Parazoarcus communis: one gene and its partner. The protein of the gene in region 2 interacts with the protein of the main gene of each other region in a pairwise test. Links are inferred from orthologs where the notes say so. Each region holds a gene or a part of one and is shown on either strand. Other genes may lie near its edges. The genes, in order: secA and secG.

Region 1 (8,698 bases), 580 kb from region 2 along the record:
CCATGTGGATTCGCTGATCGTCGTACTCAACGACAAGCTGCTCGACGTCTTCGGTGACGACGCCGGCTTCGAAGAGTGCTTCCGCTCGGCTGACAACGTGCTGCGTTCGGCTGTTGGCGGTATCGCCGAGATCATCAACGTGCCTGGCCTGGTCAACGTCGACTTCCAGGACGTACGCACCGCGATGGCCGAGATGGGCCGTGCGATGATGGGTTCCGCAGAAGCCGCCGGGATGGATCGTGCGCGAATTGCGGCCGAACAGGCTGCCGTGTCGCCGCTGCTTGAAGGTACGGAGCTGTCGGGTGCGCGTTGCGTGCTGATCAACATCACCGCCAGCAAGTCGCTCAAGATGTCCGAAGTGCGCGATGCGGTGAAAACGGTCCAGGCCTTTGCCGCGCCGGAAGCCTTCGTCAAGTACGGAACCGTGTTCGAAGAGACCATGGAAGACCGCATCCGCATTACCGTGGTCGCCACCGGTCTTGGTACGCCGCGTGCTACCGCACGTCAGCCGGTGATGCAGGTGGTGCAGGGTACGGGTACGTATGGCCCGTCCAGCGGTGTCGACATGAACAATCTCGACGTACCAGCCGTGATGCGCAGTGGCCGTCGTACGACCGTTGATGCGATGAGCAACAACGGTGTCGGCACCTACGACATCCCGGCCTTCCTGCGTCGCCAGGCAGACTGATCCCGCTTCCTGCGGGCCCGCACGGGCACTCACGCGCGAACCGCCGCCTCCGGTTCGGGCGCGGGTGCCCGTCTCTTTTGGTGCACTGCAACTAAGATTTTGGGGCGTGCTAAACTGCGGGTGTGAAACGGGAATGAAATACATGATCAGGCAGCGAACTCTCAAATCGATCGTCAAGGCAACCGGCGTCGGCCTCCACGGCGGACGCAAGGTCAATCTGGTGCTGCGCCCTGCAGCGCCGGACACCGGTATCGTCTTTCATCGCGTCGATCTGAACCCGCCGCTCGATCTGCCTGCCGATCCCTATGCCGTGTGCGACACCCGGATGTGTTCCGGGCTGGAGCAGGGCGGCGAGAAAGTGGGTACGGTCGAACACCTGATGTCGGCGCTGGCCGGCCTCGGAATCGATAACCTGCATGTCGATGTCGATGCGCCCGAGATTCCGATTCTCGATGGCAGTTCGGGGCCTTTCGTGTTCCTGCTGCAGTCGGCAGGCATCGAGGAGCAGGCTGCACCCAAGAAATTCATGCGGGTGAAAAAGGCCGTGGAGTATCGCGAAGGCGACAAATGGGTGCGCCTCGAGCCCTACGATGGCTTCAAGCTGCAATTCTCCATTGTGTTCAACCACCCGGCGATCGACAGCACGTCGACTTCGGTGAATATCGACTTTGCCGAGCATTCCTACATTCGCGATGTCGCGCGGGCGCGTACCTTCGGTTTCATGCAGGATGTCGAATTCATGCGGGCAAATGGCCTGGCACTTGGCGGCAGCCTGGACAACGCCATCGTGATGGACGAGTACCGCGTGCTCAATGCCGAAGGGCTGCGCTACGCCGACGAGTTCGTCAAGCACAAGGTCCTCGACGCCATTGGCGACCTCTATTTGTGTGGTCATCCGCTGCTGGCGGCCTATTCGGCGCACAAGGCCGGGCATGCACTGAACAACCAGGTGCTGCGCGTTCTGCTCGAAGACGCGTCGGCGTGGGAAATCGTGACCTTCGAAAAAGTGGCCGCAGCACCCGCGGCGGTCGTGCATCAGTTTGCCGATGCCGCGCTGGTGAGCTGAGTCGCCGCGATGCTTGTGCTGCGCATCGTCGGTTTGCTGCTGGTGCTCGGGATCGCCGGCTCCATCCTGCTGTGGCTGCTTACCGGCAATCGCCGCTATCGGCAGTGGGCATGGAAGATCTTTCGTGCCGGCCTGGTCGTGCTCTTCGTCTTTCTGTCCCTGTTTGCCCTCGAGCGCCTTCTGGCGCCGATGATCTGACGCTGTCAGCTTTCCCTGCTGAGGCGCGCAAGCCGTTCGAGCGCATCGCGCAGCGGTGAGTCTTCGGGCAGCGTCGCAGCAAATTCCCGCAACTGAGTCTTGGCCGCCGGCGACACCGTGCGCACGGTCGGTGCGCGTTGCACGACGGTCTCCTCGGGTGTGGATACCTTGATCCTGATCGACTGCAGCGGGTAGCCCGCGTGCAGGAAGTGATCCATCAGGGAAGGGGTCATCTGCTTGAGTCGCACTGCGAGGGCGCTGCCGCGGGTGGCAATCACCAGCACGTCATCCTTCAGATTGACCACGCTGCAGGCTTTTGCGAACTGGGCGGGCAGGCCGCCGTCGAGGACGGTCTGCAAGCGGCGCAGCCGGGCTGCATGGTCCTGCAGGCGGGCAAGTGCGTTGCCGGCGCCAAGGTAGCGTTGCAGGAGCTTGCTCATGAGTTTTGGGTCGCTTAATGAGGGAGAAATATGGGAGGACAGTCCGACATGATAAACTCGCCGCTTTGCCGAATCGACGTCGACCCCATCTCATGTTCTCCGGCCTTCTCAAGAAATTATTCGGTACACGTAACGACCGTCTGATCCGCCAGTATTCGCAGACCGTTCGTCGGATCAATGCTCTGGAGCCCGAGATCTCGGCGCTTTCGGACGAAGCACTCAAAGGCAAGACTGCCGAGTTCAGGCAGCGCGTTGCAAACGGCGAAACGCTCGACGCACTGCTTCCCGAGGCTTTCGCCGTGGTGCGCGAAGCGGGCAAGCGGGTGCACGGCATGCGCCACTTCGACGTGCAGCTCATTGGCGGCATGGTGCTGCACGACGGCAGGATTGCCGAAATGCGTACCGGCGAGGGCAAGACTCTGGTCGCCACGCTGCCGGCCTACCTGAATGCGCTCGCCGACAAGGGCGTGCACGTCATCACCGTCAACGATTACCTGGCCAGCCGCGACGCCGACTGGATGGGCCGGATCTTCGGTTTCCTCGGGCTGACCACTGGCTGCAACCTGTCGCGCATGTCGCACCAGGAAAAGCAGGCGGCCTATGCGTCCGATATTACCTACGGCACCAATAACGAATTCGGGTTCGACTACCTGCGCGACAACATGGTGTACAACACCGGCGAACGTGTTCAGCGCAAACTGAACTTCGCCATTGTCGACGAAGTGGACTCCATCCTCATCGACGAAGCGCGCACGCCGCTGATCATCTCCGGCCAGGCCGAAGATCACACCGAGCTGTACCTGAAGATGAACCAGGTTGCGCCGCTGCTGAAAAAGCAGGAAGGCGAAGGCGACGATGTGACCGTGCCGGGCGACTACACGGTCGACCTCAAGGCCCATCAGGTGCTGTTGACCGAGCAGGGGCACGAGACGGCCGAGCAGCTGCTGGTGCGCACGGGCCTGCTTCCGGAAGGCAGCGGCCTCTATGAGCCGGGCAACATCCTGCTGGTGCACCATCTCTACGCCTCGCTGCGTGCCCACGCGCTGTATCACAAGGATCAGCACTACGTCGTCCAGAACGGCGAAGTGGTCATCGTCGACGAGTTCACCGGGCGCCTGATGGCGGGCCGGCGCTGGTCCGACGGTCTGCACCAGGCCGTCGAGGCTAAGGAAGGCGCGCGCATCCAGGCCGAGAACCAGACCCTGGCCTCGATCACCTTCCAGAACTACTTCCGCATGTACGGCAAGCTCGCCGGCATGACGGGTACGGCCGACACCGAAGCCTTCGAATTCCACTCCATCTACGGTCTCGAGACGGTCGTCATTCCGACCAATCGCCCGGCCGCACGGCGCGACGAGAACGACAAGGTTTATCGCACCGCCAAGGAAAAGTGGGATGCGGTGATCGCCGATATCGAAGGCTGCGTCACTCGCGGGCAACCGGTGCTGGTGGGTACGACCTCGATCGAGACCAACGAGTACCTGTCCGGCCTGCTGAACAAGGCCAAGATTGCGCATCAGCTGCTCAATGCCAAGCAGCACGACAGCGAAGCCCAGATCGTCGCTCAGGCCGGCCGTCCCGGTGTGGTGACGATTGCCACCAACATGGCCGGTCGCGGTACCGACATCGTGCTGGGTGGCAATATCGAGAAGCCGGTGTCCTTGCTGCGTGAAGACGAGAGCATTCCGGAAAGCGAGAAGGAGGGCCGCATCGCCACCTTGCGTGCGGAGTGGCAGAAGGTGCATGAGCAGGTCTGTGCCGCGGGCGGTCTTCACATCATCGGTACCGAGCGCCACGAGTCGCGTCGTATCGACAATCAGCTGCGCGGCCGTTCGGGCCGTCAGGGCGACCCGGGTTCGAGCCGTTTCTACCTCTCGCTTGAAGATCCGCTGATGAAGATCTTCGCCGGCGAGCGCCTGAACGCGATCATGGTCCGCCTGAAGATGCCTGAAGGCGAGGCCATCGAGCATGCGATGGTCACCCGCTCGCTGGAGTCTGCGCAGCGCAAGGTCGAGCAGCGCAACTTCGATATCCGCAAGCAGCTGCTCGAGTACGACGACGTCTCCAACGATCAGCGCAAGGTGATCTACCAGCAGCGCAACGAGCTGCTCGAGAGCGAGAGCATCTCCGACACGATCACCGCGATGCGCCAGGGCGTTGTGCATGACACCTTCCGCCTCTACGTGCCGCTGGACACCGTGGAAGAGCAGTGGGACGTGCCCGCACTGGAGCAGGCACTCGCGGCCGACTTCCAGCTCAAGCTGGACGTGGCAGAGTGGATCAAGGCCGAGCCGAGCCTGGACGACGATGCGATTCAGAAGCGCATTCTCGAAGCGGCTGAAGCCGCCTATGCCGCCAAGACCGCGACGGTCGATCCGGTGGCGTGGCAGCAGTTCGAGCGCAATGTGATGCTGCAAAGCCTCGATACCCACTGGCGGGAGCACCTTGCGGCGCTGGATCACCTGCGTCAGGGCATCCATCTGCGCGGTTACGCACAGAAGAACCCCAAGCAGGAATACAAGCGCGAAGCGTTCGAGCTGTTCGAGACCCTGCTCGATGCGGTCCGTGCCGATGTCAGCAAGCTGCTGATGACGGTGCAGATTCGTACCGAATCGCAGCTCGATGAGGCCGAACCGCAGTCAGACGTCGAGAACGTGCAGTATCACCACGCCGATTACGACGAGGCACTGGGCAAGGCCGCTGCGGGCGGCGATGCCGCGCAGCCGGCCACGGCCGGGCCCAAGGTCGGGCGCAACGATGCATGCCCCTGCGGATCGGGCAAGAAGTACAAACACTGTCACGGCAAGCTGAGCTGAGCCGGTCCAGGAGAACACCATGGCTGTAAATCTGACGACTCCGAACCCGGCTGAGCTGAACGCTGTCGCCGGCGTGCGTCTGGGTGTTGCCGAAGCGGGTATCCGCAAGGCCAACCGGCGCGACCTGACCGTGATCGAACTTGCACCGGGCAGCCGTGTTGCAGGCGTGTTCACGCTGAACCGTTTCTGCGCAGCGCCGGTCCAGCTGTGCAAGACGCATCTGCCGCTCGGCGACATTCGTGCATTGGTGATCAACACCGGTGTGGCCAATGCCGGTACCGGCGAGTCGGGCCTGGCCAACGCGCGCACGACGTGCGAAGCGGTGGCGGCGCGGCTGGATATCGGTGCGGAACAGGTGCTCCCGTTTTCGACCGGAGTCATTCTCGAGCCGCTGCCGGTTGACCGCCTCGTGGCAGGCCTGCCGAAGGCCGTGGCCGACCTTCGCGCAGACGGCTGGTTCGATGCCGCGCACGCCATCATGACCACCGACACCCTGGCGAAGGGCATCTCAAAGCAGGTTGTCGTGGGCGGGCGCACCATTACCCTCACCGGCATCAGCAAGGGCGCGGGCATGATCAAGCCCAATATGGCGACCATGCTCGGCTTTCTGGCCTGCGATGCTGCGATCAGTCAGCCGCTGCTGGAGACCGTGACGCGTGAAGCGGCGGATCTGTCCTTCAACAGCATCACCATCGATGGTGATACCTCGACCAACGACTCCTTCATCGTGATCGCGACGGGGCAGGCCGGTAACGCAGAGATCACCGACGCCAGTACGGCGGATTTCGCGGCACTGCGCGATGCAATCGTCGACGTGTCGATCCGGCTTGCGCAGGCCATCGTTCGCGACGGCGAGGGCGCGACCAAGTTCATGAGCATCGTCGTCGAAGGCGGCGCCAGCCGTGAAGAGTGCCGCAAGGTAGCCTATGCGGTGGGGCACTCGCCGCTGGTCAAGACCGCGTTCTTTGCGTCCGATCCCAACCTCGGGCGGATTCTAGCTGCGATCGGTTATGCGGGCATCGACGACCTCGATGTCTCCAGGCTTCGCGTCTGGCTCGGCAACACGGAAGAGTCCGTGCTGGTCGCCGAACACGGTGGCCGGGCTGAGAGCTATGTTGAAGAAGCCGGCACCCGGATCATGAAAGAAGCGGAACTGATCGTGCGCATCGATCTCGCCCGCGGTGATGCGGCTGCCACGGTGTGGACCTGCGATTTCTCCTACGACTACGTAAAGATCAACGCCGACTACCGCAGCTGATCCTGCCCTGATCGGCAGCACACAAACCGGACACCGCGTCGAGCGCGCTGTCCGGTTTTTTCATGTCTCATGGGCGTGCCGCCCATGGCGGACGTGAGAGCAGACTTCAGGCGCGCACGTTCGCACTCGCCGCCGCCTTGGTGCAGAATGCTGCGGTGCATGAAGCGCCTGCCGTGGTCCGTGCAGGCCGGGACAGCACGCCCCAGCAGCCTATTGCGCAGCGCGCGGAGATCGACGGTGTCGGCACAAGATCAGAGTCACCCTCCTGTAACTGCAAATCATGGGCCCAGAGCGGGTATCGCCGGTCTTGCAGTGTCGGCCATCGGCATCGTCTACGGTGACATCGGCACCAGCCCGCTCTATACGTTGAAGGAAGTCTTCAACGGCGAACATGCCGTGCCGGTGACGCCCGAAAACGTCTACGGCATTCTGTCTCTCGTGTTCTGGGCGCTGATGCTGGTGGTCTCGGCGAAGTACGTGCTTTTCATCATGCGTGCCGACAACGATGGCGAGGGCGGCATCATGGCGCTGACTTCGCTCGCGCTGCGTGCGGTGAAGCCGGGGCGCAAGGCATGGTGGCTGTCGGTGCTCGGGGTGTTCGGTGCCGCGCTGTTCTACGGCGACGGCATGATCACGCCGGCCATTTCAGTGCTCTCCGCAGTGGAGGGGCTGGAGATTGCCACGCCGGCGTTCCGCCCCTTCGTGCTCCCGATCGCACTCGTCCTGCTGATTGGGCTGTTCATGATGCAGCGCCGCGGAACCGGCAGCGTCGGGGCCATTTTCGGCCCGGTCATGCTGTGCTGGTTTGCGGTGCTGGCCGTGCTCGGCATCAACGGAATTCGTCTGCATCCAGAGATTCTCGGCGCCATCAGTCCGTGGTGGGCGGCGCACTTCTTCGCCACTCAGCCACTGATCGCGTGGCTCGCGCTGGGCGCGGTCGTGCTGGCGATTACCGGTGGTGAGGCCCTGTATGCCGACATGGGGCACTTCGGCCGCCGGCCGATAAAGTTGAGCTGGTTCTTTGTCGTCTTTCCCGCCCTGTACCTGAACTATCTGGGGCAGGGAGCGCTGATTCTCGATCATCCCGACAACGTCCGGAATCCCTTCTTTCTGCTGGTGCCCGATCAGCTGCTGTATCCGATGGTGGCGCTGTCTGCGCTGGCAACGATCATTGCCAGTCAGGCGGTGATCTCGGGGGCGTTCTCGCTCACCCGGCAGGCGATACAGCTTGGCTACGCGCCTCGGATGCTGATGGTGCACACCTCGGAGCGGGAGATCGGCCAGATCTACGTGCCGGGCATCAACTGGATGCTGCTCGGTGCGGTGATCGCCCTCGTGGTTGGCTTCCGCTCGTCGAGTGCGCTGGCGTCCGCCTACGGCATCGCGGTCACGCTGACGATGCTGATCGACACCATCCTGGCCTTCGTCGTCGTGCGCGCCCTGTGGCGATGGAACGTCGCGACATCGCTCGCCTTCATTGGCGTATTCATCACGGTCGACATCGCATTCTTCTCCGCCACCGCGGTCAAGATCGTCGCCGGTGGATGGTTTCCGCTGCTGATCGGCGCGCTGATCTTCGTCGTGCTCAGAACCTGGAAGCGCGGTCGTGCCGTGCTTGAGGAGCGCTCACGTGCGGATACGATGCGTCTGGAGATCTTCATTCCGTCCCTGTTCAACGACCCGCCGCCCAGGGTGCCAGGGACGGCCGTGTTTCTGACGCACTGGCTCGAGAGCGTGCCACGAACCCTGTTGCACAACCTCTATCACAACAAGGTCCTGCACGAGCGGGTGGTGCTGTTGAAAGTGGAAACCGCGGACACGCCGTGGGTGCCCGATGAGCGGCGCCTGGAGGTGGAGCAGCTCGATTACGGCTTCTGGCGCGTGCTGGTGCGCTACGGCTTCAAGGAGGAGCCGGACATTCCGGCGGCGCTGGCGCTGAGTGCTCAGCAGGGGCTCGAATTCGATCTGATGAGCACCTCGTTTTTCCTCGGGCACGAGAAACTCGTATCGCGCGCAAGTTCGGGCATGGCCGGATGGCGGGAGAAGCTGTTCATTGTGCTGTTTCGCAATGCCGGCAGTGCGGCCGATTATTTCGGCATTCCGCCCAACCGGGTGGTGGAGCTCGGGGCGCAGGTCGAGTTCTGAGCGTGCTGCGGTGGGGCGCGGTCGGACTGCGACGACGAGGCCTCAGTGTCGGCCACCGCTGCGCCAGATCGAGATCAGGACCCACAC
Region 2 (8,230 bases):
TTTGGCGACCTGCTGCGTGATGTCCAATCTGAATCGTAGTCCGGACCATAACCCCTTGCCGATCCGAATGCCCGCAAGCTGGTGCGAGTGGCGTCAGGATGAAGGTCCGCTCCCATGGCTGAGTCGCTGTCTCAGGTGCCGCCTGGCTTTCGAGCAGGGGGGGGCTTGTACGGGCAGTGATCGATCGCTGGCATGCGCTCTGTATGCGTAGTCAGCGCGATCTGCCCCAGTACCGACTTCCTCGTCTGCAACATGCGGCTTTGCTGCATTGCCCGTGGCGGCATATAATCCTCCGATTTATCGGACGGCTTTCCGCATGTCGAAGAAACTGGTTGCCGGCAACTGGAAACTGAATGGCAGTCTCGGTGCGAATGAGCGCCTGCTTTCAGCACTCGCTGCGCTGCCCGGTGTCGAGATGGCTGTCTGTGTTCCGTATCCGTATCTTGCGCAGGCTGCATCGGCCTTGCAGGGTGTCTCGCTCGGCGCGCAGGATGTCAGCGAATATGCTTCGGGTGCGTTTACCGGTGAAGTCAGCGCTGCAATGCTTGCAGAGTTCGGTTGCCGCTACGCAATCGTTGGACATTCGGAACGGCGCGCACTTTTCGCAGAGAGCGATGCAGTTGTGGGGCGTAAGGCCCTTGCAGCGCAGGCAGCGGGTCTGGTGCCGATTGTTTGCGTAGGCGAAACAATCGCAGAGCGCGAGGCCGGGCAGGTGATGGATGTCGTCGGGCGCCAGCTTGCAGCGGTACTTGAGCTTGCGGGTGCCGATGCAATGGCACGAATGGTGATCGCTTATGAGCCGGTGTGGGCGATCGGGACGGGGCTGTCGGCAACTGCGGACCAGGTCGGTGAGGTGCATGGCGGTGTGCGTTCATGGCTGCGCGCGCAGGGCGTTGATGCTGACGGTGTGCGCATCCTCTATGGCGGCAGTGTCAAGCCTGACAATGCCGCTGAATTGTTTGCGGTGAACGATGTCGATGGTGGGTTGATTGGCGGCGCCTCGCTGGTGGCTGAAGATTTCATGGCCATTTGCCGTTCGGCGGTGGTTAAACAAAACTGATGCAGGTTTCTTTCAAGGTCTGTTGTGATGAGTGATGTCGTTTTTTCCCTGGTGCTGACGGTGCATGTGCTGGTCGGTCTTGGTGTGATCGGTCTGGTTCTTGTGCAGCACGGTAAAGGTGCTGACGCGGGTGCGGCTTTTGGCGGCGGATCGTCAGGCAGTCTGTTCGGTTCTTCGGGTTCAGCCAACTTTCTGAGCCGTACGACGGCAGCGATGGCGACGGTGTTTTTTATCACCAGCCTGAGTCTGAGCTATCTCGCAAGCAACAAGCCTGCAGCGCCTTCCAGTGTGATGGATGGTGCGGTGCAGAGCGCGCCCGCCGAGGCTGCAGTTGACGCAGTACCGGCCGCTCCGGTGGATGACTCCAAGGCTCAGGCCATCCCGAAGTAGGTATAAGTATCACTTTGCGCAGTGCGGAAAACGTCGTATAATTCTCGCGCTGTACGAAGTAAGCCGACGTGGTGAAATTGGTAGACACGCTATCTTGAGGGGGTAGTGGCTTCGGTCGTGTGAGTTCGAGTCTCACCGTCGGCACCAGAATATAGAGAGCGCCCGCAACAGCGGGCGTTTCCATGAAGGGCAGCTAAAACAATAATGGCAGCAATAAGTTGCCAAACTCAATAGGGGTCATTGAGTCATGTTGGAAAGCTATTTTCCCGTTCTGCTGTTCATCCTTGTAGGTCTGGGTTTCGGGGTTGTTCCCGTCCTGCTGGGTCGCATCATTGCACCCTATCGTCCCGACAGCGAAAAGCTGTCCCCGTATGAGTGCGGCTTCGAGGCGTTTGAAGACGCCCGTATGAAGTTCGACGTCCGCTACTATCTCATCGCCATTCTCTTCATTCTGTTCGACCTTGAAATCGCCTTCCTGTTTCCGTGGGCGACTGTCTTCCAGGAGTTCATCGCTGCTGGTGAGGTGGCCTGGTTCGTCTTCGGGTCGGTGATGGTCTTTCTGGCTATCCTGGTTATCGGCTACATCGTCGAGTGGAAAAACGGCGCACTCGACTGGGAGTAAGGCATGAGCATAGAGGGCGTCTTTCGCGAAGGGTTTGTTACCACTTCGCTTGATGCGGTCATCAACTGGACGCGCACGGGCTCGCTGTGGCCCATGACTTTCGGTTTGGCCTGTTGTGCGGTCGAGATGATTCATGCGGGTTGTTCGCGCTATGACCTGGACCGCTTTGGTGTGGTTTTCCGCCCCAGTCCGCGGCAGTCTGATCTGATGATTGTTGCGGGTACGCTGTGCAACAAGATGGCGCCTGCACTGCGCAAGGTGTACGACCAGATGGCCGAGCCGCGCTGGGTGATCTCGATGGGTTCCTGCGCGAATGGTGGTGGCTACTATCACTACTCCTATTCGGTCGTGCGCGGCTGTGACCGCATCGTTCCCGTGGATGTCTATGTGCCGGGCTGTCCTCCGACGGCCGAGGCGCTGCTCTACGGCATCATCCAGCTTCAGAACAAGATCAAGCGCACCAATACGATTGCGCGCTGACGAGGCTCCAGATCATGAGTTCCAAGCTTGAACGTCTGAGCCAGTCTCTGCAGGAAGTGTTTGGCGAGAAACTGCAGTCGCTGGTTCTTGATCGCGGAGAGGTCACCATCGAGGTGTCCGCTGCCGATTATCTTCACGTGGCGATTACGTTGCGTGATCATGAAAGTCTGCATTTTGAGCAATTGCTCGATGTGTCCGGGCTTGATTATTCCGCTTATGGAAATGGTGGCTGGGCAGGCAAGCGTTTTGCGTCTGTCGCCCACCTGATGTCGATTCGTCATAACTGGCGCGTGCGTCTTCGTGTTTTTGCCGAAGACGATGCCTTTCCGGTGCTTGATTCCCTGTGCGAGCTGTGGCCGAGTGCAAACTGGTTCGAGCGTGAGTCCTTCGATCTGTACGGCATCATGTATGCCGGTCATCCGGACCTCCGCCGCATCCTGACCGACTACGGTTTTGTCGGTCACCCCTTCCGCAAGGATTTCCCTATTTCCGGCTACGTCGAGATGCGCTACGACCCGGAGCAGGGCAGGGTCGTCTATCAGCCGGTCAGTATCGAGCCGCGTGAAAACACACCGCGCATCGTGCGTGAGGAAAGCTACGGGGACGTTGGTCATGGCTGAGATCCGCAACTACACGATCAACTTTGGCCCGCAGCATCCTTCGGCACACGGCGTTTTGCGCCTCGTGCTCGAACTGGATGGCGAGGTGGTTGAGCGCGCCGATCCGCATATCGGCCTGCTGCATCGCGGCACCGAAAAGCTGGCTGAGACTCGCACCTGGGTGCAGTCTGTGCCCTACATGGACCGTCTCGACTACGTGTCGATGATGTGCAACGAGCATGCGTACTGCATGGCAATCGAGCGGCTGCTCGGCGTCGAAGTGCCCCTGCGTGCTCAGTACATCCGGGTAATGTTCGACGAAATTACCCGCGTCCTGAATCACCTGCTGAACATCGGAACGCATGCGCTGGATATCGGCGCAATGACGATGGTGCTCTACACCTTCCGCGAGCGCGAAGACCTGATGGACGCCTACGAGGCAGTGTCGGGAGCGCGCATGCATGCCGCCTATTACCGGCCGGGTGGTGTTTATCGCGACCTTCCCGATCGTATGCCGCAGTACCAGGCAAACAAGTTCAAGAACGCAAAGGCAATCAAGGATCTCAATGCGAACCGTCAGGGCTCGCTGCTCGATTTTCTTGAAGATTTCACCGATCGTTTTCCGCGCTATTGCGACGAATACGAGACCCTGCTGACCGATAACCGTATCTGGAAGCAGCGCACGGTCGGGATTGGCGTGGTTTCGCCCGAGCAGGCGCTGGGATGGGGCTTTACCGGTCCGATGCTGCGTGGTTCGGGCATCGCGTGGGATTTGCGCAAGAAGCAGCCCTACGAGGTGTACGACAAGGTCGACTTCGATATTCCGGTGGGCAAGAACGGTGACTGTTACGACCGCTACCTGTGCCGCATGGAAGAGATGCGCCAGTCGAACCGGATCATTCGTCAGTGCATCGACTGGCTGCGCAAGAATCCGGGTCCCGTGATTACCGATAATCACAAGGTTGCGCCTCCTGCTCGCGAGAACATGAAGGCCAACATGGAAGAGCTGATTCACCACTTCAAGCTCTTCACTGAAGGCATGCACGTCCCGAAGGGCGAGGTTTATGCCGCGGTAGAGCATCCGAAGGGCGAATTTGGCGTCTACGCCGTGTCGGACGGTGCAAACAAGCCTTATCGCCTGAAGCTGCGTGCGCCGGGCTTTGCTCACCTCGCAGCCATGGACGAACTGACCCGCGGGCACATGATTGCCGACGTTGTTGCAATCATCGGCACGATGGACGTCGTGTTCGGCGAAATCGACAGATGAGCGCTCACAGGCTGAAGGTGTGCGCCCCAACGAACAGACGGCAGGCTATCCGGAAAAAGAGTACGACATGCTGAGCCAGGAAACGCTGCAACAGATCGATCGCGAGATCGCAAAATATCCGTCAGACCAGAAGCAGTCGGCTGTCATGGCTGCGCTGCGCATTGCACAGGTCGAGAAGGGCTGGTTGCCCAAGGATGTCATCGAGTACGTCGCGAGCTATCTCGACATGCCGGCCATTGCCGCTTACGAGGTTGCGAGCTTCTACAACATGTACGACCTCAATCCGGTCGGACGCCACAAGATCACGGTATGTACCAATCTGCCCTGTGCGCTGTCCGGCGGTGTGCATGCGGCCGACTACCTGAAGAGCAAGCTGGGCATCGACTTCAACGAAACCACCCCTGACGGCAAGTTCACTCTCAAAGAGGGTGAGTGCATGGGTGCCTGTGGAGATGCCCCGGTGCTGCTGCACAACAATCACAAGATGTGCAGCTGGATGACGACCGAGAAAATCGACCAAATGCTGGCCGATCTGGAAGACAAATGAGCGCGCACGGACTGATTCTCGCCGGAGTCGATGGCGACCGCACCTGGCGGCTCCAGGATTATGTGGCCCGCGGCGGATACGCAGCGTTGCGCAAGATCATTGCGGAAAAGACGCCACCCGAGACCATCATTGCCGAACTCAAGGCGTCAGTGCTGCGAGGGCGTGGCGGTGCAGGCTTTCCGACGGGATTGAAGTGGAGCTTCATGCCGCGCTCCTTCCCGGGCGACAAGTATCTTGCATGCAACTCCGATGAAGGCGAGCCGGGAACGTTCAAGGATCGCGACATCCTGCGCTACAACCCGCATACCGTCATCGAAGGCATGATCATTGCGGCCTATGCGATGGGCTGTGCCCGCGGGTACAACTACATCCACGGTGAGATCTTCGAGATCTACACCCGCTTCGAAGAGGCGCTCGACGAGGCTCGTGCTGCCGGACTTCTCGGTCAGAACATCCTCGGGTCGGACTTCTCCTTCGAACTGTTTGCCCACCACGGTTACGGCGCCTACATCTGCGGCGAAGAAACCGCGCTGCTGGAGTCGATCGAAGGCAAGAAGGGGCAGCCGCGATTCAAGCCGCCGTTCCCGGCAAGCTACGGTCTGTACGGCAAGCCGACCACCATCAACAACACTGAAACCTTTGCGTCGGTCCCGTTCATCATGAATATGGGCGGCGAGGGCTTCCTGAACCTTGGCAAGCCTAATAACGGCGGCACCAAGCTGTTTTCGATTTCCGGTCATGTCAATCGTCCGGGCAACTACGAGATCAATCTCGGTACGCCGTTCTCCGAGCTTCTCGAGATGGCCGGTGGCATGCGTGGCGGGCGTCAGCTGAAGGGCGTGATTCCGGGCGGCTCTTCGTCGCCGGTCATTCCCGGCGCGGTGATGATGGACTGTACGATGGACTACGACTCGATCTCCAAAGCCGGCTCGATGCTGGGTTCGGGGGCGGTGATCGTGATGGACGAGACCACCTGCATGGTGAAGGCGCTCGAGCGCCTGTCCTACTTCTACTTCGAAGAGTCCTGTGGTCAATGTACGCCGTGTCGCGAAGGCACCGGCTGGCTGTACCGGGTTGTGCACCGGATCGAAAACGGTCTTGGCCGTCCGGACGACCTTGATCTGCTGAACTCGGTGACCACCAACATCATGGGACGCACCATCTGTGCGCTCGGTGATGCGGCCTCGATGCCGGTGCAGAGCTTCATCAAGCACTTCGGCGATGAATTCGCGTATCACATCGAAAACAAGAAATGTCTGGTTCCGCCGGAAGTGCAGCGTGCCGGCAGCCAAATCTACGTGAGCCCCTCATGCTAGAGATCGAAATCGACGGAAAGCAGGTTCAGGTGCCGGATGGCAGCACCGTCATGGATGCCGCGTCCATGACAGGCTCCTACATCCCCCATTTCTGCTATCACAAGAAACTCTCCATTGCGGCCAACTGCCGCATGTGCCTGGTGCAGGTGGAAAAGGCGCCCAAGCCCTTGCCCGCCTGTGCGACGCCCGTGACCAACGGCATGAAGGTCTGGACCCAGTCCGAACTTGCGGTCAAGGCGCAGAAGGGCGTGATGGAGTTCCTGCTCATCAACCATCCGCTGGACTGTCCGATCTGTGACCAGGGTGGTGAATGCCAATTGCAGGATCTGGCCGTGGGCTACGGTGGCAGCCAGTCCCGCTATCAGGAAGAAAAGCGGGTCGTGTTCAACAAGAACCTCGGCTCCCTCGTGTCGACCGACATGACGCGATGCATCAACTGCACGCGCTGCGTACGATTCACGACCGAGATTGCCGGCGAAATGGAGTTGGGCCAGGCCTTCCGCGGCGAGCACGCGGAGATCATGACCTTTGTCGAGAAGACGGTCGATTCCGAACTCTCCGGCAACATCATCGACCTGTGTCCGGTGGGTGCGCTGACCTCCAAGCCCTTCCGTTTTGCTGCACGCACGTGGGAGCTCTCGCGTCGCAAGTCGGTGAGCCCGCATGACGCCCTTGGCGCCAACCTCATCGTGCAAACCAAGCACGAAGTGGTCAAACGTGTGCTACCGCATGAGAACGAAGCGCTCAACGAGTGCTGGCTGTCGGACAAGGATCGCTTCTCGTACGAAGGCCTGTCCAGCGAAGACCGCCTTACGCAGCCCATGATCAAGCAGGGTGGCGAATGGAAGGCCACCGACTGGCAGACCGCGCTCGAATTCGTTGCGACCGGCCTCAAGGGAATCGTCAAGGATTACGGTCCCGCCTCGGTCGGCGCACTGGCCTCCCCGCACTCAACGGTGGAAGAACTCCACCTGCTGCAGAAGCTGGTTCGCGGCCTTGGCTCGGACAACATCGACTTCCGCCTCCGTCAGACCGATTTCCGTGCCGATGCATCGCGCAGCGCTGCACCGTGGCTGGGCATGCCGGTGGCGGGCGTACCGGATCTTAACCGCCTGTTGGTCGTCGGCAGTTTCCTGCGCAAGGACGCGCCGCTTCTGGCCCAGCGTGTCCGTCAGGCCGCCAAGCGCGGGCTGCACGTCAGTGCCGTCGGACCCACCGCAGAAGAATGGCTCATTCCGGTGCGGCAGCGCGCACTGGTCGCGCCCGATGCAATGGTTGCAAGCCTTGCCGGGATCGTGGTCGCGCTTGCTGCCGAGAAGGGCGTTGCTGTCAGCGAAGGCCTCAGTGCCCAGTTGCCTGCAAGCGCGTCGGAAGCGGAAACCGGAATCGCGCAGAGTCTTGCGAGCGGCCGCAAGGTCGCCGTGTGGCTAGGAAACCTGGCTGTCCAGCACCCGCGTGCTGCCGAGCTTCAGGTTCTTGCGCAGGAGATTGCCCGACTGTCGGATGGCGTCTTCGGCTTCATCGGTGAAGCGGCCAACAGCGTGGGGGCTTATCTCGCCGGGGCCGTTCCTTCGGGAACCGGACTCAACGCCCGCGCAATGCTCGAAGAGCCGCGCAAGGCATACATCGTAATGGGGGCTGAGCCGGCGCTCGATTTCGCTGATGGCGCACTGGCCACGTCAGCGCTTGCATCGGCACAGTTGGTGGTGGCGCTGTCCGCCTTCGGGTCGGACTCGCTGCGCGAGACGGCCGACGTGCTGCTGCCGATTGCGCCCTTCTCGGAAACGTCGGGGACTTTCGTCAACTGTGAGGGCACTGCGCAGAGTTTCAACGCAGTTGCCAAGCAGTTGGGTGATACGCGGCCGGGCTGGAAGGTGCTGCGCGTCCTCGGAAACCTGTTGCAGTTCGACGGTTTCGATCAGGGTGACTCCGAAGCCGTGCGCGCCGAA

Evidence for each region.
Region 1: the proteins of secG (region 2) and secA interact in binary tests that used the Escherichia coli proteins (3 or more experiments, as listed by UniProt). The link is inferred for Parazoarcus communis from one-to-one orthologs.

What each region holds. Positions count from the first base shown.
Region 1 is NZ_CP022188.1:2,216,089-2,224,786, forward strand. Bases 2,173-5,408 are described here. They hold secA (preprotein translocase subunit SecA), read left to right. Parts: upstream 2,173-2,484; coding sequence 2,485-5,208; downstream 5,209-5,408. Other genes in these bases: CEW87_RS10160 (DciA family protein), read right to left, coding at 2,173-2,392; argJ (bifunctional glutamate N-acetyltransferase/amino-acid acetyltransferase ArgJ), read left to right, coding at 5,228-5,408. Also shown: cell division protein FtsZ, read left to right, coding at 1-688; lpxC (UDP-3-O-acyl-N-acetylglucosamine deacetylase), read left to right, coding at 831-1,754; CEW87_RS10155 (hypothetical protein), read left to right, coding at 1,764-1,952; more of CEW87_RS10160, read right to left, coding at 1,958-2,172; more of argJ, read left to right, coding at 5,409-6,466; CEW87_RS10175 (potassium transporter Kup), read left to right, coding at 6,626-8,611; CEW87_RS10180 (ABC1 kinase family protein), read right to left, coding at 8,654-8,698. UniProt on the Escherichia coli protein: Required for protein export, interacts with the SecYEG preprotein conducting channel.
Region 2 is NZ_CP022188.1:2,793,312-2,801,541, forward strand. What follows is about bases 1-2,768. They hold secG (preprotein translocase subunit SecG), read left to right. Parts: upstream 1-1,087; coding sequence 1,088-1,450; downstream 1,451-2,768. Other genes in these bases: tpiA (triose-phosphate isomerase), read left to right, coding at 317-1,060; ndhC (NADH-quinone oxidoreductase subunit A), read left to right, coding at 1,698-2,072; CEW87_RS12785 (NuoB/complex I 20 kDa subunit family protein), read left to right, coding at 2,076-2,552; CEW87_RS12790 (NADH-quinone oxidoreductase subunit C), read left to right, coding at 2,567-2,768. Also shown: more of CEW87_RS12790, read left to right, coding at 2,769-3,172; CEW87_RS12795 (NADH-quinone oxidoreductase subunit D), read left to right, coding at 3,165-4,418; NADH-quinone oxidoreductase subunit NuoE, read left to right, coding at 4,486-4,965; NADH-quinone oxidoreductase subunit NuoF, read left to right, coding at 4,962-6,281; NADH-quinone oxidoreductase subunit NuoG, read left to right, coding at 6,275-8,230. UniProt on the Escherichia coli protein: Subunit of the protein translocation channel SecYEG. Overexpression of some hybrid proteins has been thought to jam the protein secretion apparatus resulting in cell death; while this may be true it also results in FtsH-mediated degradation of SecY.